Linked DNA regions of Desulfobacula toluolica Tol2. The protein of the gene in region 1 interacts with the protein of each later gene in a pairwise test. Links are inferred from orthologs where the notes say so. Each region holds a gene or a part of one and is shown on either strand. Other genes may lie near its edges. The genes, in order: def and rplD.

Evidence for each region.
Region 2: the proteins of def (region 1) and rplD interact in binary tests that used the Escherichia coli proteins (3 or more experiments, as listed by UniProt). The link is inferred for Desulfobacula toluolica Tol2 from one-to-one orthologs.

Annotation. Positions count from the first base shown.
Region 1 is NC_018645.1:1,757,767-1,761,507, reverse strand. The notes cover bases 50-3,038. They hold def (peptide deformylase), read left to right. Parts: upstream 50-1,276; coding sequence 1,277-1,801; downstream 1,802-3,038. Other genes in these bases: rsmB (16S rRNA (cytosine(967)-C(5))-methyltransferase RsmB), read left to right, coding at 2,746-3,038; fmt (methionyl-tRNA formyltransferase), read left to right, coding at 1,798-2,745; TOL2_RS08030 (bifunctional riboflavin kinase/FAD synthetase), read left to right, coding at 346-1,290. Also shown: more of rsmB, read left to right, coding at 3,039-3,741. UniProt on the Escherichia coli protein: Removes the formyl group from the N-terminal Met of newly synthesized proteins. Requires at least a dipeptide for an efficient rate of reaction. N-terminal L-methionine is a prerequisite for activity but the enzyme has broad specificity at other positions.
Region 2 is NC_018645.1:4,058,524-4,069,207, reverse strand. Bases 2,062-4,872 are described here. They hold rplD (50S ribosomal protein L4), read left to right. Parts: upstream 2,062-3,062; coding sequence 3,063-3,683; downstream 3,684-4,872. Other genes in these bases: rpsS (30S ribosomal protein S19), read left to right, coding at 4,834-4,872; rplB (50S ribosomal protein L2), read left to right, coding at 3,986-4,819; rplW (50S ribosomal protein L23), read left to right, coding at 3,686-3,973; rplC (50S ribosomal protein L3), read left to right, coding at 2,335-2,961; rpsJ (30S ribosomal protein S10), read left to right, coding at 2,062-2,317. Also shown: rpsL (30S ribosomal protein S12), read left to right, coding at 1-207; rpsG (30S ribosomal protein S7), read left to right, coding at 266-733; tuf (elongation factor Tu), read left to right, coding at 795-1,988; more of rpsJ, read left to right, coding at 2,009-2,061; more of rpsS, read left to right, coding at 4,873-5,109; rplV (50S ribosomal protein L22), read left to right, coding at 5,137-5,475; rpsC (30S ribosomal protein S3), read left to right, coding at 5,488-6,138; rplP (50S ribosomal protein L16), read left to right, coding at 6,161-6,571; rpmC (50S ribosomal protein L29), read left to right, coding at 6,573-6,770; rpsQ (30S ribosomal protein S17), read left to right, coding at 6,788-7,048; rplN (50S ribosomal protein L14), read left to right, coding at 7,065-7,433; rplX (50S ribosomal protein L24), read left to right, coding at 7,461-7,790; rplE (50S ribosomal protein L5), read left to right, coding at 7,812-8,351; TOL2_RS24375 (type Z 30S ribosomal protein S14), read left to right, coding at 8,329-8,556; rpsH (30S ribosomal protein S8), read left to right, coding at 8,611-9,009; rplF (50S ribosomal protein L6), read left to right, coding at 9,026-9,568; and 4 more genes.

The DNA.
Region 1 (3,741 bases):
ATTGAACCATCTAAACCTCTGTTTTTATTATGGTACCGAAGAGAAGACTTGAACTTCCACGCCTTGCGGCACTAGATCCTAAGTCTAGCGTGTCTACCAATTCCACCACTTCGGCTTAATCCCTTAAGCACATGATTTGGTGCCGAAGGGGAGATTCGAACTCCCACAAGCGTTCGCTCACTTGTCCCTGAAACAAGCGCGTCTACCAATTCCGCCACTTCGGCTCTAAGCCTTCCATACTGCACATAAACGAGCAATTAAAGATTGCTTAAAAATCATGATTAGGCTATATATATGTGTTTGAAAGCTTTGTCAAGATTATTGTTCCAAATAGAAAAGGTAAATATGGAATTAATTGAAAATATAGATCAGATTAACAGTCCGTTTAAAAATGCGGTCATTACCATCGGCAACTTTGACGGTGTTCACAAAGGACACCAGAGTCTTTTTCAGCAAGTGATAGAAAAAGCAAAACAGATCAACGGAACATCCGTTGCCATGACATTCGATCCTCACCCGCTAAAAGCTTTGGGAATTTCAGGCCCGCCCTTGATTACCAGACGTGACCAAAAGCTTGAACTTATTGAACAATGCGGCATAGATGTTTTGTTGTGCATCCCTTTCAACATGGAGTTTGCCGCCATTACCGCCCATGATTTTATTGAAAACTTTCTTGTGAATAAAATCGGAATGAAAGCTATCATTATTGGCGCGGACTATTCATTTGGGAAAGACAGACTGGGTAATGTAGATCTTTTAAAAACAGAAGAAGACAATCTTGGATTTAAAACCATTGTTTCACCCTGGATAAATAATACGGATTCAGATCTTGAAAGAATCAGCAGCACCAGAATCCGTGAAATTGTCAGTCAGGGAAATGTTGACCAGGCCATGAAATATCTTGGCCGGCACTATCAAATCAGGGGTAAAGTGATCAAAGGTCGCGAACGTGGCGGCAGCCAACTGGGATTTCCAACTGCCAATATCAAACTCCATGATGAGTTGTGCCCTAAACTGGGGGTCTATGCGGTGACGGTGGAAACAACAAAAGGCAATTTCTGGGGGGTGGCCAACATTGGTTTCTCACCTACATTTGGAGACCATATATTTACCATTGAGGTTCATATCCTTGATTTTAATCATGACATTTATGATACCCGTATCCGGGTCAATATGGTTGCAAGGTTAAGGGATGAACAAAAATTTGCCAATATTCACGAACTTTCCGAACAGATTAAAAAAGACATTGAAACCGCAAAGGATATTTTAGAGAAAAATGGCCATTCTTAAAATTTTAACCTATCCTGAAAAATCGCTATTGCAACCATCAGATAAGGTTGACACAATTGACGATGACATAAGAAAACTAACCGAGGATATGGGAGAAACCATGTTTGAGGCACCTGGCGTCGGGCTTGCCGCGCCCCAGGTTGGTGTGAACAAACGAATTATTGTCTATGATTCAAATGCAGCAAATCCGGAAGATGACGGGTCAAAAAAGGAATTTACAGCCTTGATCAACCCCGAAATAATTTCAGCTTCGGGCAGCATTATTTCAGAAAAAGAAGCCTGTTTAAGTGTGCTTGACTATAGCTCTGATGTTAAAAGATATGAGACCGTAACGGTTAAGGCTCTTAATACTGAAGGAAAACAACTTGAATTTGAGGCCAAGGGAATTCTTGCCGTCATCATGCAGCATGAAATTGATCATCTTGATGGTATACTGTTTATTGACAGAATCAGCATCTTAAAAAGAACCATGTATAAAAAGAAACTTGCAAAAAAATTGAAAATCAAATGAAACAAAAAATATGTGTCATATACATGGGAACACCTGATTTCAGTGTTCCGGCTTTGCAGCACCTGGCGGCACAGGATGATTTTCATATCAGCCTGGTGGTCACTCAACCGGACAGGCCCAAGGGCAGAGGGAAAAAACTTGCACCCTCCCCTGTCAAAACTGCTGCGCTCGAGCTGGGCCTTGATGTTTTTCAACCCGAAAAAATCAACACACAAGAGGCAAAAGACAAACTTTTATCCCTTCAACCTGATTTTTTTGTTGTTGCAGCATTTGGGCAGATCCTTTCACAGGAAATTTTGGACATTCCCAAAGTATATCCCATAAACATCCATGCCTCTCTGTTACCCAAATACAGGGGGGCATCCCCCATCCAGGCATCCATTCTGAATATGGATGAGATCACCGGGGTTACCACCATGGTTATGGCCAAAGGAATGGACACAGGAGATATTCTGCTGACATCAGAAACACCCATATCAGAACATGATACTGCCCAGGATATCCATGACCGGCTGGGGGAAATCGGTGCGGACCTTATTGTGAAAACCATTCATGCCATTTTGGACAACCGCCTGAAACCCATGCCCCAGGATCACTCAAAGGCCACGAATGTCAAAATGCTCAAAAAAAGTGACGGCAAGATCAACTGGAACCTTTCCAACCGACAGATCCGTGCCCATATCAATGCCATGACACCCTGGCCAGGCGCATTCACCCATCTTGAGAATAAATTGATCAAAATTTATACTGCCAAGACATCTGACAAGCCTGCCAACCATGAGCCAGGAGTCATTTTTCAATGCGACAAAGAAGGTATCCATGTAACAACCGGAAACGGCTGCCTGACAATTCTTGAACTGATGGGGTCGTCCGGGAAACGATTAAAAGCCATGGACTTTTTATGCGGTCACAAGATTGATCCACCTGTAAAATTTGATCTTTAGATGATTAAAGATCCCCGACACATCGCCTTGAATGTTTTATGCTCCTGGCACAAGGCATCATTGACCCTTGACAAAAGCCTGGAAAACCATTCAGAAGAGATATCCTGTCTTTCCAAAAATGACAAAAACCTTTGCAATGCCTTGATATTCGGTGTTCTTCGTCATAGAGAATCTATTGATCATACCCTTTGTGCTTTTTCAAATATTCCCTTGATAAAAATAGACACAGCGCCTTTATATCTATTAAGAATAACTTTATTTCAAATTCTGTACATGGACAGAATTCCGGCCTTTGCCGCCATTAATACTGCGGTTGATATTGCAAAAAAAACTTCAGGAAAAAAAACAGCTGGATTTATTAATGCCGTGCTAAGAAATGCGGCAAAAAACAATTCAAAAATCACTTTACCTGACCCAAAGGCGGAACCGGCAAAATTTATTTCCATCCAATATTCTTTGCCCTTATGGCTGTCCGGAAAATGGAACCATGCTTTTGGATTTGAAAAATCAAGCTTGCTTTGCCGACAGATCAATACGATTCCTCCGATTACCCTTCGAACCAACACATTGAAAATTGACAGGCAATCTCTTGCCCAAAAACTTTCTTTAGTCGCAAAAAACATTGAGTTGACTGAATATGCAGATCAGGGAGTCAGTTTTACCAACCCCAGTATACTCATCCGGGAATTTGAAGCATTTAAACTTGGATTGTTTCAAATCCAGGATGAAGCCGCACAGATTGTCACACAGTTATTGGCACCCAGACCCGGAGAAAAAATTCTGGATGCCTGTGCCGGCCTTGGGGGAAAAACCGGCCACATTGCCCAGCTAATGGAAAACAAGGGAATAATTATCGCAGCGGATGTGGAACCCAAAAAACTTGAATTCCTTGAATCAGATGCAAAAAAACTGGGTATTGAGATTATCCGGACAAAACCAATAAATTTGCTAAAAACCTCTATCAAGGATTTTGACTTTTATTTTGACCGTGTCCTG
Region 2 (10,684 bases), 2.3 Mb from region 1 along the record:
CGTTTGACTACTGGAATGGAAGTTGCTGCATACATACCCGGCATGGGGCATAACCTTCAGGAGCATTCTGTGGTTCTTGTCAGGGGTGGCAGAGTAAAGGATCTTCCAGGTGTTCGCTATCATATTGTCAGGGGCGCTCTTGATACTTTGGGTGTTGATGACAGGCGGCAGGGCAGGTCAAAATACGGAGCAAAGAGACCTAAATAAGCAACTTGGAGCAGATTTTAGTCTGTTCCTTATATATAAGCAATGGTGGATGTGAATAATGGCAGTTAAAGAGATCATGCTTGATAATGTAACAAAAGATGCCACGCAGGAAGAAAAGCTTGCCGCTAAGTTTGTTAACTGTGTCATGAAAGACGGGAAAAAGAACGCAGCGCGTAAAGTTGTTAAAAATGCTTTGTTGATTGCAGAAGAAAAGATCGGCGAGCCTGCTTTGGATATATTAAAAAAAGCAATTGATAATATTAGGCCTGCGGTTGAAGTGAAATCCAGAAGAATCGGCGGATCAACCTATCAGGTGCCGACTGATATAAAACCTTCCAGGCAGACAGCGCTTGCTTTTCGCTGGTTGATTAACTTCAGCCGGAATCGTTCTGAAAAAGGCTATGCAAACAAACTGGCTTCAGAAGTCCTGGATGCTTATAACCAGCGTGGCGGGGCAATGAAGAAAAAGGAAGATACACACAAGATGGCAGAAGCCAACAAGGCATTTGCACATTTTCGGTGGTAACTAATATTTTGATATCCTGATAACATTCCGCAGGAGGAATTAACCAAGAGGAGTAAAGAGGATGGCTAAGGAGAAATTTGAGCGGACCAAGCCGCATGTGAACATAGGAACAATCGGTCATATTGACCATGGAAAGACTACGCTTACAGCAGCGATCACCAAACTTGCAGCAATGGGTGGTCATGGTACATATGTCCCGTTTGATGAGATTGACAAGGCGCCCGAGGAAAGAGAGCGTGGTATTACAATAGCAACAGCTCATGTGGAATACGAGACAGCCAATCGTCACTACGCACATGTGGACTGTCCCGGCCATGCTGACTATATTAAGAACATGATCACAGGGGCAGCCCAGATGGACGGTGCGGTTCTTGTGGTAAGTGCTGATGACGGTCCAATGCCGCAGACAAGAGAGCATATCCTTCTTGCCCGGCAGGTAGGTGTTCCCTCGATTGTTGTGTTTTTGAACAAATGCGACATGGTGGATGACGAAGAATTGATTGAGCTGGTTGAAATGGAGCTTCAGGAGCTTCTTGATACCTATGAATTTCCCGGCGACACAACACCGATTATCAGAGGCAGTGCGCTTAAGGCGCTTGAAGTGGAAAGTGCGGATGATGAAGCTGCCAAACCGATTTTTGAGCTTCTTGATGTTCTTGACTCTTATGTTGCAGAGCCTGAAAGAGATACCGCAAAACCATTTCTGATGCCCATTGAGGATGTATTCAGTATTTCGGGTCGTGGAACTGTTGTTACCGGAAGAATTGAACGTGGTATTATTAAAACCGGTGAAGAGGTTGAAATTGTCGGTATCAGGGATACTGCCAAAACAGTGTGTACCGGTGTTGAAATGTTCAGAAAACTTCTGGATGAGGGGCAGGCAGGCGATAATGTCGGGCTTCTGCTTCGCGGAACAAAACGTGACCAGGTTGAAAGAGGACAGGTTGTGGCCAAACCCGGAACCATTACTCCTCATACGAAATTCAAAGCAGAAATGTATGCATTGAGCAAAGAAGAAGGTGGTCGTCATACTCCGTTTTTCAGTGGTTACAGACCCCAGTTCTTTTTCAGAACAACAGATATTACGGGTGTTTTGACTCTTGACGAAGGCGTGGAAATGATCATGCCAGGGGATAATGCAACCATTAACGTGGAATTGATTAATCCCATTGCAATGGAAAAAGAACTCCGCTTTGCAATCAGAGAAGGTGGACGTACTGTTGGTGCCGGTGTTATCGGTGAAATTGTAGAATAAGTTAGGACGAACGATCTATCATGTTGAAAACAAAAATTAGGATCAGGCTTAAGGCATATGATCATAAACTTCTTGATCAGTCTTCGGTAGATATTGTTGATACTGCAAGGAAGAGTGGAGCCAAAATCGTAGGGCCGGTACCTCTTCCTACCAGGATAAACAAGTTTACCGTACTGCGTTCTCCCCATGTAAACAAAAAATCAAGGGAACAGTTTGAGATCAGAACGCATAAAAGAATGATGGATATTCTGGAACCCACCCAACAGACAGTTGACGCGTTAATGAAGCTTGATCTTTCACCGGGTGTGGATGTGGAAATTAAATTATAGTTCAATAACAGGAACCAATTATGAGCGCATTACTTGGAAAAAAAATCGGAATGACCAATGTGTTTTCCTCGGACGGAAAGCTTGTTCCTGTTACCGTTGTGCAGGTCGGACCATGTGTTGTTACACAGATTAAAACAATAGAATCTGATGGATACAATGCTCTTCAACTTGGATTTGATGAAAAACCGGTTGAGAAATTGAATAAGCCCATGGCCGGACATTTGAAGAAAGCAAGTGATAAAGGATTCCGTGTTTTAAAAGAGTTTAGAACCGATGATGTTGAAAGCGTTGAAGCAGGCGCTACTATCGGAATTGATATATTTACTGTTGGTGATAAGGTGAACATATCAGGTATTTCAAAAGGACGCGGTTTTCAGGGAACGATTAAACGACACGGTTTCCAACGCGGGCCTGAAACTCATGGTAGCAGAAATCATAGAAAACCAGGGTCTATTGGTAACAGCGCCTGGCCGGGAAAAGTTTTTAAGGGTAAGAAACTTCCAGGTCATATGGGTGTTAATCGAGAAACTGTAAAGAATCTTACAATCGTAGATATCAAGCATGACGATAACCTTCTGTTGGTAAAAGGCCCTGTACCGGGTTTTAAAACAGGAATATTGGAAGTTCGAAAAACTGATAAATAATTAAAAAAACAATCAGTTACGTATAAGACAAAAATGCGGCTATGGGTATTGCAAAGTTTATCGCAGTGATGCATAGCTGATCAAAATTTATGAGGAAGAATATGGCTACTGTAGATGTATTAAACAGTGCAGGTGAAAAGGTGTCTGAAACTCAGCTTCCTGATGAGATTTTCAAGACTTCCGTTAAAACAAGCGTTCTTCACCAGGTCGTGCGATCCCAGCTCGTTGCAAAACGGGAAGGGACTGCTGCGTCTAAGACCAGGGGTATGGTAAAGGGTAGTACAAGAAAGCTGTTTAGACAGAAAGGAACCGGTAATGCACGTGCCGGCAGTATTAAATCCCCTTTAAGAAAAGGTGGTGGTGTTATTTTTGGGCCGTCCCAAAGATCTTTTGCGATAAAAGTGCCCAAAAAAGTTAGAAAGCTGGCATTGAAAATGGCATTAAGTTCCAAGGTGGAAGAAAATACCATTACTGTGATTGATGATTTTAATCTTGAAACTATTAAAACCAAAGATCTGGCCAATGTACTCAAAACCTTATCGCTTTCAAATTTGTTGATTGTGTCTGATTCTGAGGATACAAATCTTTTGCTTTCCGCTAGAAATATTCCGGATATCAAGGTTATAAAGACCGAGGGTCTTAATGTATATGATATTTTAAAGTTTAAGAATCTTCTTTTGGTAGAGTCATCAATTAAAAATATCGAGGGGAGGTTGAGCTGATTATGGAACACTATGAAATTGTCAGAGGCCCTGTAGTAACTGAAAAAACAACCCTTCAAAAAGAATTAAACAACCAGGTGACGCTTAAAGTTGATAAAAGAGCCAACCGGGTACAAATCAAAGACGCTGTCGAGAAAAGTTTTAACACCAAGGTTAAGCAGGTCAGAACTATCAAGGTAAAAGGAAAAGTTAAACAGCGCGGTAAAATTATCGGCAAACGAAAAGACTGGAAAAAAGCCATAGTTACACTGATGCCAGGACAACGAATTGATTTTTTTGAAGGTGTTTAAAGAGGTATATATATGTCAACAATAATAAAGACAAAACCGACATCTCCAGGACGACGCTCTCAGGAATACCTTTCTTTTGAAGAAATTACCAAAACCAAGCCTGAAAGACGACTGACAAAGAACATAAACAAACGTGCCGGCCGAAATTCTTACGGAAGAATTACGGCTAAGCACAGAGGTGGCGGAGCAAAAAAGAAATATCGTATCATTGATTTTAAAAGAGATAAAGATGGTATCCCTGCAAAGGTATCTGCCATTGAATATGATCCGAACAGGAGTGCAAGAATTGCTCTTCTGGTTTATGCAGATGGTGAAAAAAGGTATATCCTGGCTCCTCTGGATGTGGCGGTCGGCGATATTCTTGAAACAGGATCCGGCGCTGATATAAAACCTGGTAATTGCATGCCGCTTGAGGATATTCCAACGGGTACAAGAATACATAATATCGAATTGAAACAAAATAAAGGTGGACAGATTGTCAGAAGCGCAGGTGCATATGCACGGCTTATGGCAAAAGAAGGCAGTTATGCGCAGGTTCTTCTTCCCTCTGGTGAAGTAAGAATGGTTCACCTGAAATGCAAGGCTACGATTGGCAGAGTGGGTAATGAAAAGCATGGTGATGTTAAGATCGGTAAAGCCGGTCGAAGCAGATGGATGGGAAGAAGACCGTCTGTTCGAGGAGTTGCCATGAACCCGGTTGATCATCCCATGGGCGGTGGTGAAGGAAGATCCTCCGGTGGTAGACAGCCCTGTACGCCTTGGGGTATTCCAACAAAAGGTAAGCGAACCAGGAAGAGTGCAAGAACAGATCAGTACATTGTTAAAAGAAGAGCTAAGAGAAAATAAATAGGTGGTAAATTATGCCAAGATCATTAAAAAAAGGTCCCTACATTGCACCTCAGCTTTTAAAAAAAGTGCTGGAAGCAAGTAAATCCACACGTAACAAAGTTATCAAGACCTGGTCACGCAGATCCACTATATTCCCTGAAATGGTCGGTGTCACATTTGCTGTGCATAACGGTAAAAAATTCATACCGGTTTTTGTTTCTGAAAATATGGTCGGACATAAGCTTGGTGAATTTTCACCTACAAGAACTTTCTGGGGGCATGCAGGAGATAAAAAATCCAAGAGATAAGCTCTTGTTTGATTAAAGGATATTGATATGGAAGTTAAAGCAACTACAAGACATACAAGAATTTCACCATTTAAGCTTAGGTTGCCCATTGCTGAAGTAAAAGGTAAAAATGCCGGACAAGCGCTGACATTGTTAAAATTCATGCCGCTCAAAGCTGCAGGTATTATTTATAAAACCTTGCAATCAGCTGTTGCAAATGCCGAGCATAACAATGAACTGGATGTGGATAAACTGGTTGTCAAGAATATTTTTGTTGATCACGGGCCGACCATGAAACGGTTCAGGCCGAGAGCCAGGGGTAGAGCAGCCAGAATTTTGAAACGAAGCAGTCATTTAACAGTTATTGTTGAAGAAACTGACAAATAGGAGGAAATAAGCTTGGGCCAGAAAGTACATCCTACCAGTTTAAGGTTAGGCATTATCAGGACTTGGGATTCCAGATGGTATGCAGACAAAGATTATGCCTCTTTTGTTGAAGAAGATTTTAAAGTCAGAAAATTTTTAAAAAAGAAACTCTTTCATGCAGGTATTTCAAAAATAGAAATCGAACGTTTTTCCAAACAGATTCGACTCAGGGTTTTTGCGGCAAGACCAGGTATAATAATCGGCAAGAAAGGGTCGGAGATTGCCCTTCTTAAGCAGGAACTTGAGAAAATGCTTGAACCTGCGGTGTTGATTGATATCAAAGAAGTCCGGCGCCCTGAAATTGATGCTCAGTTGGTAGCGGAGAATATTGCACTTCAACTTGAGAGAAGAATTGCATTTCGAAGAGCCATGAAACGAAGTGTGTCTTCGGCCATGCGGTTTGGTGCAAAAGGAATAAAAATTATTTGTGCCGGTCGTCTTGGTGGTGCTGAAATGGCTCGGACGGAATGGTACAAAGAAGGCCGTATTCCTCTTCACACCTTAAGGGCTGATGTTGATTACGGTTTTACCGAAGCAAGAACCACATACGGAGCCATTGGAATTAAAACTTTTGTATTTAAAGGCGAAGTATTAAGTCCCGGTGAACAAGCGTTGGTTAAATAGAGGTGATTAGGAGAAATAAAAAATGCTTAGTCCAAAAAATGTAAAATTCCGTAAACAGTTTCGCGGCAGGACAAAGGGTTCACCAGACAGGGGAAATACCTTAAGCTTTGGTGACTTCGGTCTACAGGCAATTGAATGCGGTTATGTTAATGCAAGACAGATTGAAGCAGCCAGGGTTGCATTGACCCGTCACGCTAAAAGAGCAGGAAAAAGCTGGATTCGATTTTTTCCTGATCATCCGGTTACAAAAAAACCGGCAGAAGTCAGGATGGGTAAAGGTAAAGGTGCTACGGATGCCTGGGTAGCCAGGGTGAAACCCGGCAAAATTCTTTATGAAATGGAAGGTATACCAAGAGAAGTTGCCAAAGAAGCCATGAAGCTCGCTGCCAGAAAACTTTCCGTGAAAACTCGTTTTGTGGAAAGGAGTAAATAAAATGAAAGTTAGTGAAATCAGAGAGATGGGAGCAGATCAGATTAAAGAAAAGCTTGGTGAATTAAAAAAAGAGCTTTTTAATCTTCGCTTTCAGAATGATGTCGGGCAGCTTGAGAATACAGCAACACTTTCCAATGTCAAAAAGGATATTGCAAGGCTTTACACGATATCCAATGAAATGAATGTAAACATTAGCTAATTTGCGAAGATATTACTATGGAAAATATTCAAAAAAATAAAAGAGAGCTGATTGGTCTTATTGTATCGGATAAAATGGATAAATCAGTGGTTGTTCAGGTCGAAAGATTTGTTCAACACAAGATTTATAAAAAATATATGAAACGATATAAAAAATACCATGCTCATGATGAGACAAATGAATGCAGAATCGGTGATACGGTTAAAATCATCGAAACCAGGCCTTTGAGCAAGCTGAAACGTTTCAGGATAAGTGAAGTCGTTAAAAGAGCTGTTTGATTAAGGGAGTTGAGAAATGATTCAGAGTGAAACTAGATTAACTGTAGCAGACAACTCCGGTGCAAAGGAACTGTACTGCATAAAGGTACTTGGCGGATCCAAAAGACGATATGCCAGCATTGGCGATATTATCACCTGCTCTGTTAAAGAAGCAATACCCAATGCAAAAGTCAGCAAAGGGGATATTGTTCAGGCCGTTATTGTCAGAACCAAAAAAGAAATATCCCGGCCTGATGGCTCAATGATCAGATTTGATGATAATTCAGCTGTAATTTTATCTAAATCAAACGAACCGGTTGGTACACGTATTTTTGGTCCGGTGGCAAGAGAGTTAAGGGCAAAAAGATTTATGAAAATCGTCTCTCTGGCTCCTGATGTGCTTTAACAATCAGGTTATTGGAGAAAAAATCTTATGGAAGCAATAAAAATTAGACTGAAAAAAGATGATAAGGTTAAAGTGCTGACCGGTAAAGATAAGGGAAAGATCGGTAAAGTACTGAAGGTCGTTAAAAAGACAAATCGGGTCGTTGTTGAAAATATTAATGTCGTTAAGGTTCATCAAAGGCCAACGCAGGCAAATCCACAAGGTGGTATTGTTGAAAAAACCATGCCGATTCATATTTCCAATCTCATGATTATGTGCAACTCATGTGTAAAGCCGACAAGAATTGGAATGAAATTATTGGAAGATGGAAAACGGGTCAGAATCTGCAAGAAATGCAGTCAGCAGATAGATTCATAAGACCAAAGGCGGAGAGAATAGATGGCAACTCTTAAGGAAAAGTATCATAACGAGGTTGTGCCCAAGCTCAAGGAAACTTTTAATTATAAAAATGAATTACAGGTACCTAAGCTGGAAAAAATCGTTTTAAACATGGGGCTTGGCGAAGCGGTCAGAAATCCAAAGATCGTTGATCCTGCAGCCGCCGAACTGGCGTTGATCGCCGGTCAGAAACCGGTAATTACAAGAGCAAAAAAACCGATTGCAAATTTTAAGCTTCGTGCTGATTTGCCTATTGGGTGCAAGGTTACCCTGCGCCGTCAAAAAATGTACGATTTTTTTGATCGGCTTGTAAATATCGCTTTACCACGTGTCAGGGACTTTAGAGGGATATCCGGAAAGGCTTTTGATGGCAGGGGTAATTATACTCTTGGTATTACCGAGCATATTATATTCCCTGAAATTGACTATGATAAGACCGACAGTATCAAGGGTCTTAATATTACAGTTGTGACGACAGCTAAAACCGATGAGGAAGGCAAGGCGCTCCTGAAATTTTTTGGGATGCCTTTCAAAAACTAAGGATCTTAAGGAGGAAAGCTTGGCTAAAAAAGCTTTAATCGTAAAGGCGCAGAGAAAACCAAAGTTTTCAGTACGTTCATACAACAGATGCCCCTTATGCGGTAGACCAAGAGGGTTTATTAGAAAAGCTGGTATTTGCAGAATTTGTTTCAGGGGACTTGCGTCAGAAGGTAAACTTCCCGGAGTTACCAAATCAAGTTGGTAACCAGCAAATTTTAACACAAAAAAATTATATCAGCGGATTTTAAGGAGATTTCAAATGGCAACTAGTGATCCAATTGCAGACATGCTGACAATCATAAGAAATGGTGGTAAAGCAGGGTTTGCTAAAGTGGATATCCCCGGATCAAAAATTAAATTGAAAATGGTGCGGGTGCTGAAAGAACAAGGATATATAAAGGATTTTAAATTCCTTGAAAATGAAACGCAAGGAGTTCTTCGTGTTTATTTAAAATATGTGTCTGAAGGACAGCCCACAATTTTTGGAATAAAAAGAGTGAGTAAACCGTCCTGCAGGGTTTACAGTAAATCAAAACAAATTAAGCCGGTTTTAAATGGGCTGGGCATATCAATTGTTTCAACCTCAAAAGGGTTGATGACGGATAAGCAGGCCATTGAAGCGAACGTCGGCGGTGAAATTCTTTGTAACGTATGGTAGTACAGGAGTAATATATATGTCTAGAATAGGAAAACAGCCGGTTCAGCTTCCAGATAAGGTCCAGTTCGCCCTGAAGGGTGATATGATTTCTGTTAAAGGACCCAAAGGTAATCTTGAGCGACAATTGCATCCGGCCATTGAACTTGAAATGAATGATGGTTTTGTAATGGTAACTACAGATACAAGTGATAAGAAAAAAGTGGCTTTGCAAGGGTTGTTCAGGTCCCTTATATCCAATATGGTAACCGGTGTTACTGCCGGTTATGAAAAGCAACTTCTCCTTTCCGGTATTGGTTATCGTGCAGAAACAAAAGGCAACAGTCTTATACTCAATGTAGGCTATTCCAATCCGGTCGATTTTAAAATTCCTGATGGAATCCAGGCGACTGTTGAAAAGAATACGCAAATTATTTTGACAGGTATAGATAAGGAGCTTCTTGGCCAGGTGGCGGCAAATATAAGAGATCTTAGACCTCCTGAGCCTTACAAAGGTAAAGGCATAATGTATTCGGACGAAAGAATCATTAGAAAAGCCGGTAAGACTGCTGGTAAAGATTAAAAGGCGGGAGTATAAAGATTATGGGAAATACATCACCAAGGCTTATATCAAGGCTTAAAAGAAAAAAAAGAATCAGGAAAAATATTCTTGGTAACCAGGATCGACCAAGATTGAGTGTATTCAGAAGTTCAAAACATATTTATGCTCAGATCATTGATGATACTGATCGGATTACACTTGTATCTGCATCTACACTTGATAAAGAATTTAATGAAAATAAGGCAGAGGGTAAAAAGGCTGAGATTGCAAAGGCAATCGGAATCCTTATCGGCAAGAGAGCTCTTGATAAAGGAATTACAAAAGTAGTTCTGGATAGAAATGGATTTTTATATCATGGCCGCATCAAAGCGCTTTCAGACGGAGCTCGCGAAGCCGGATTGATTTTCTAATTAAGGAGGAATACCCTTGGCAAGACAGCAGATGGAAGATAGTGGATTAATAGATAAAGTCGTCAGAATCAATCGTGTTGCAAAAGTTGTAAAAGGTGGTAGAAATTTCAGCTTCAGCGCACTTGTTGTGGTTGGTGACGGAGAAGGCAGTGTCGGGTATGGTCTGGGAAAAGCAACGGAAGTACCGGAAGCTATCAAAAAAGGCCTGGAAAAAGCAAAAAGAAATATGGTCAAAATTTCATTACTTGACGGTACTGTTCCTTTTGAAGTTATTGGTAAAGCAGGTGCAGGCCGAGTATTGCTTAAACCGGCTTCTCCTGGTACAGGTTTGATTGCTGGCGGTGGAATTCGTGCCGTCCTTGAGGCCGTCGGTGTAACCGATATCCTGACAAAATGTATCGGAACACATAACACCCAGAATATTGTTAGAGCTACAATGGCAGGGCTTCAATCTTTATGTACAAAGCAAGAAGTCGCAAAGCGTCGTGGACTTAGACCTGAAGATATATAATGAGGTTGTGAAAAATGGCTGGTAAAATTAGAATTACGCAAATCAGAAGCACAATAGGAAGACCGGCAAAACACGGTCGGATTATTCGTTCTCTGGGTATAAAAAAAATGAATTATACGGTTGAACATAATGCTGATCCGGTTATCCTGGGACAGGTTAAAAAAGTGTCTCACCTTGTGAAAGTAGAGGAGGTGTAATATGCAACTTCATGATTTA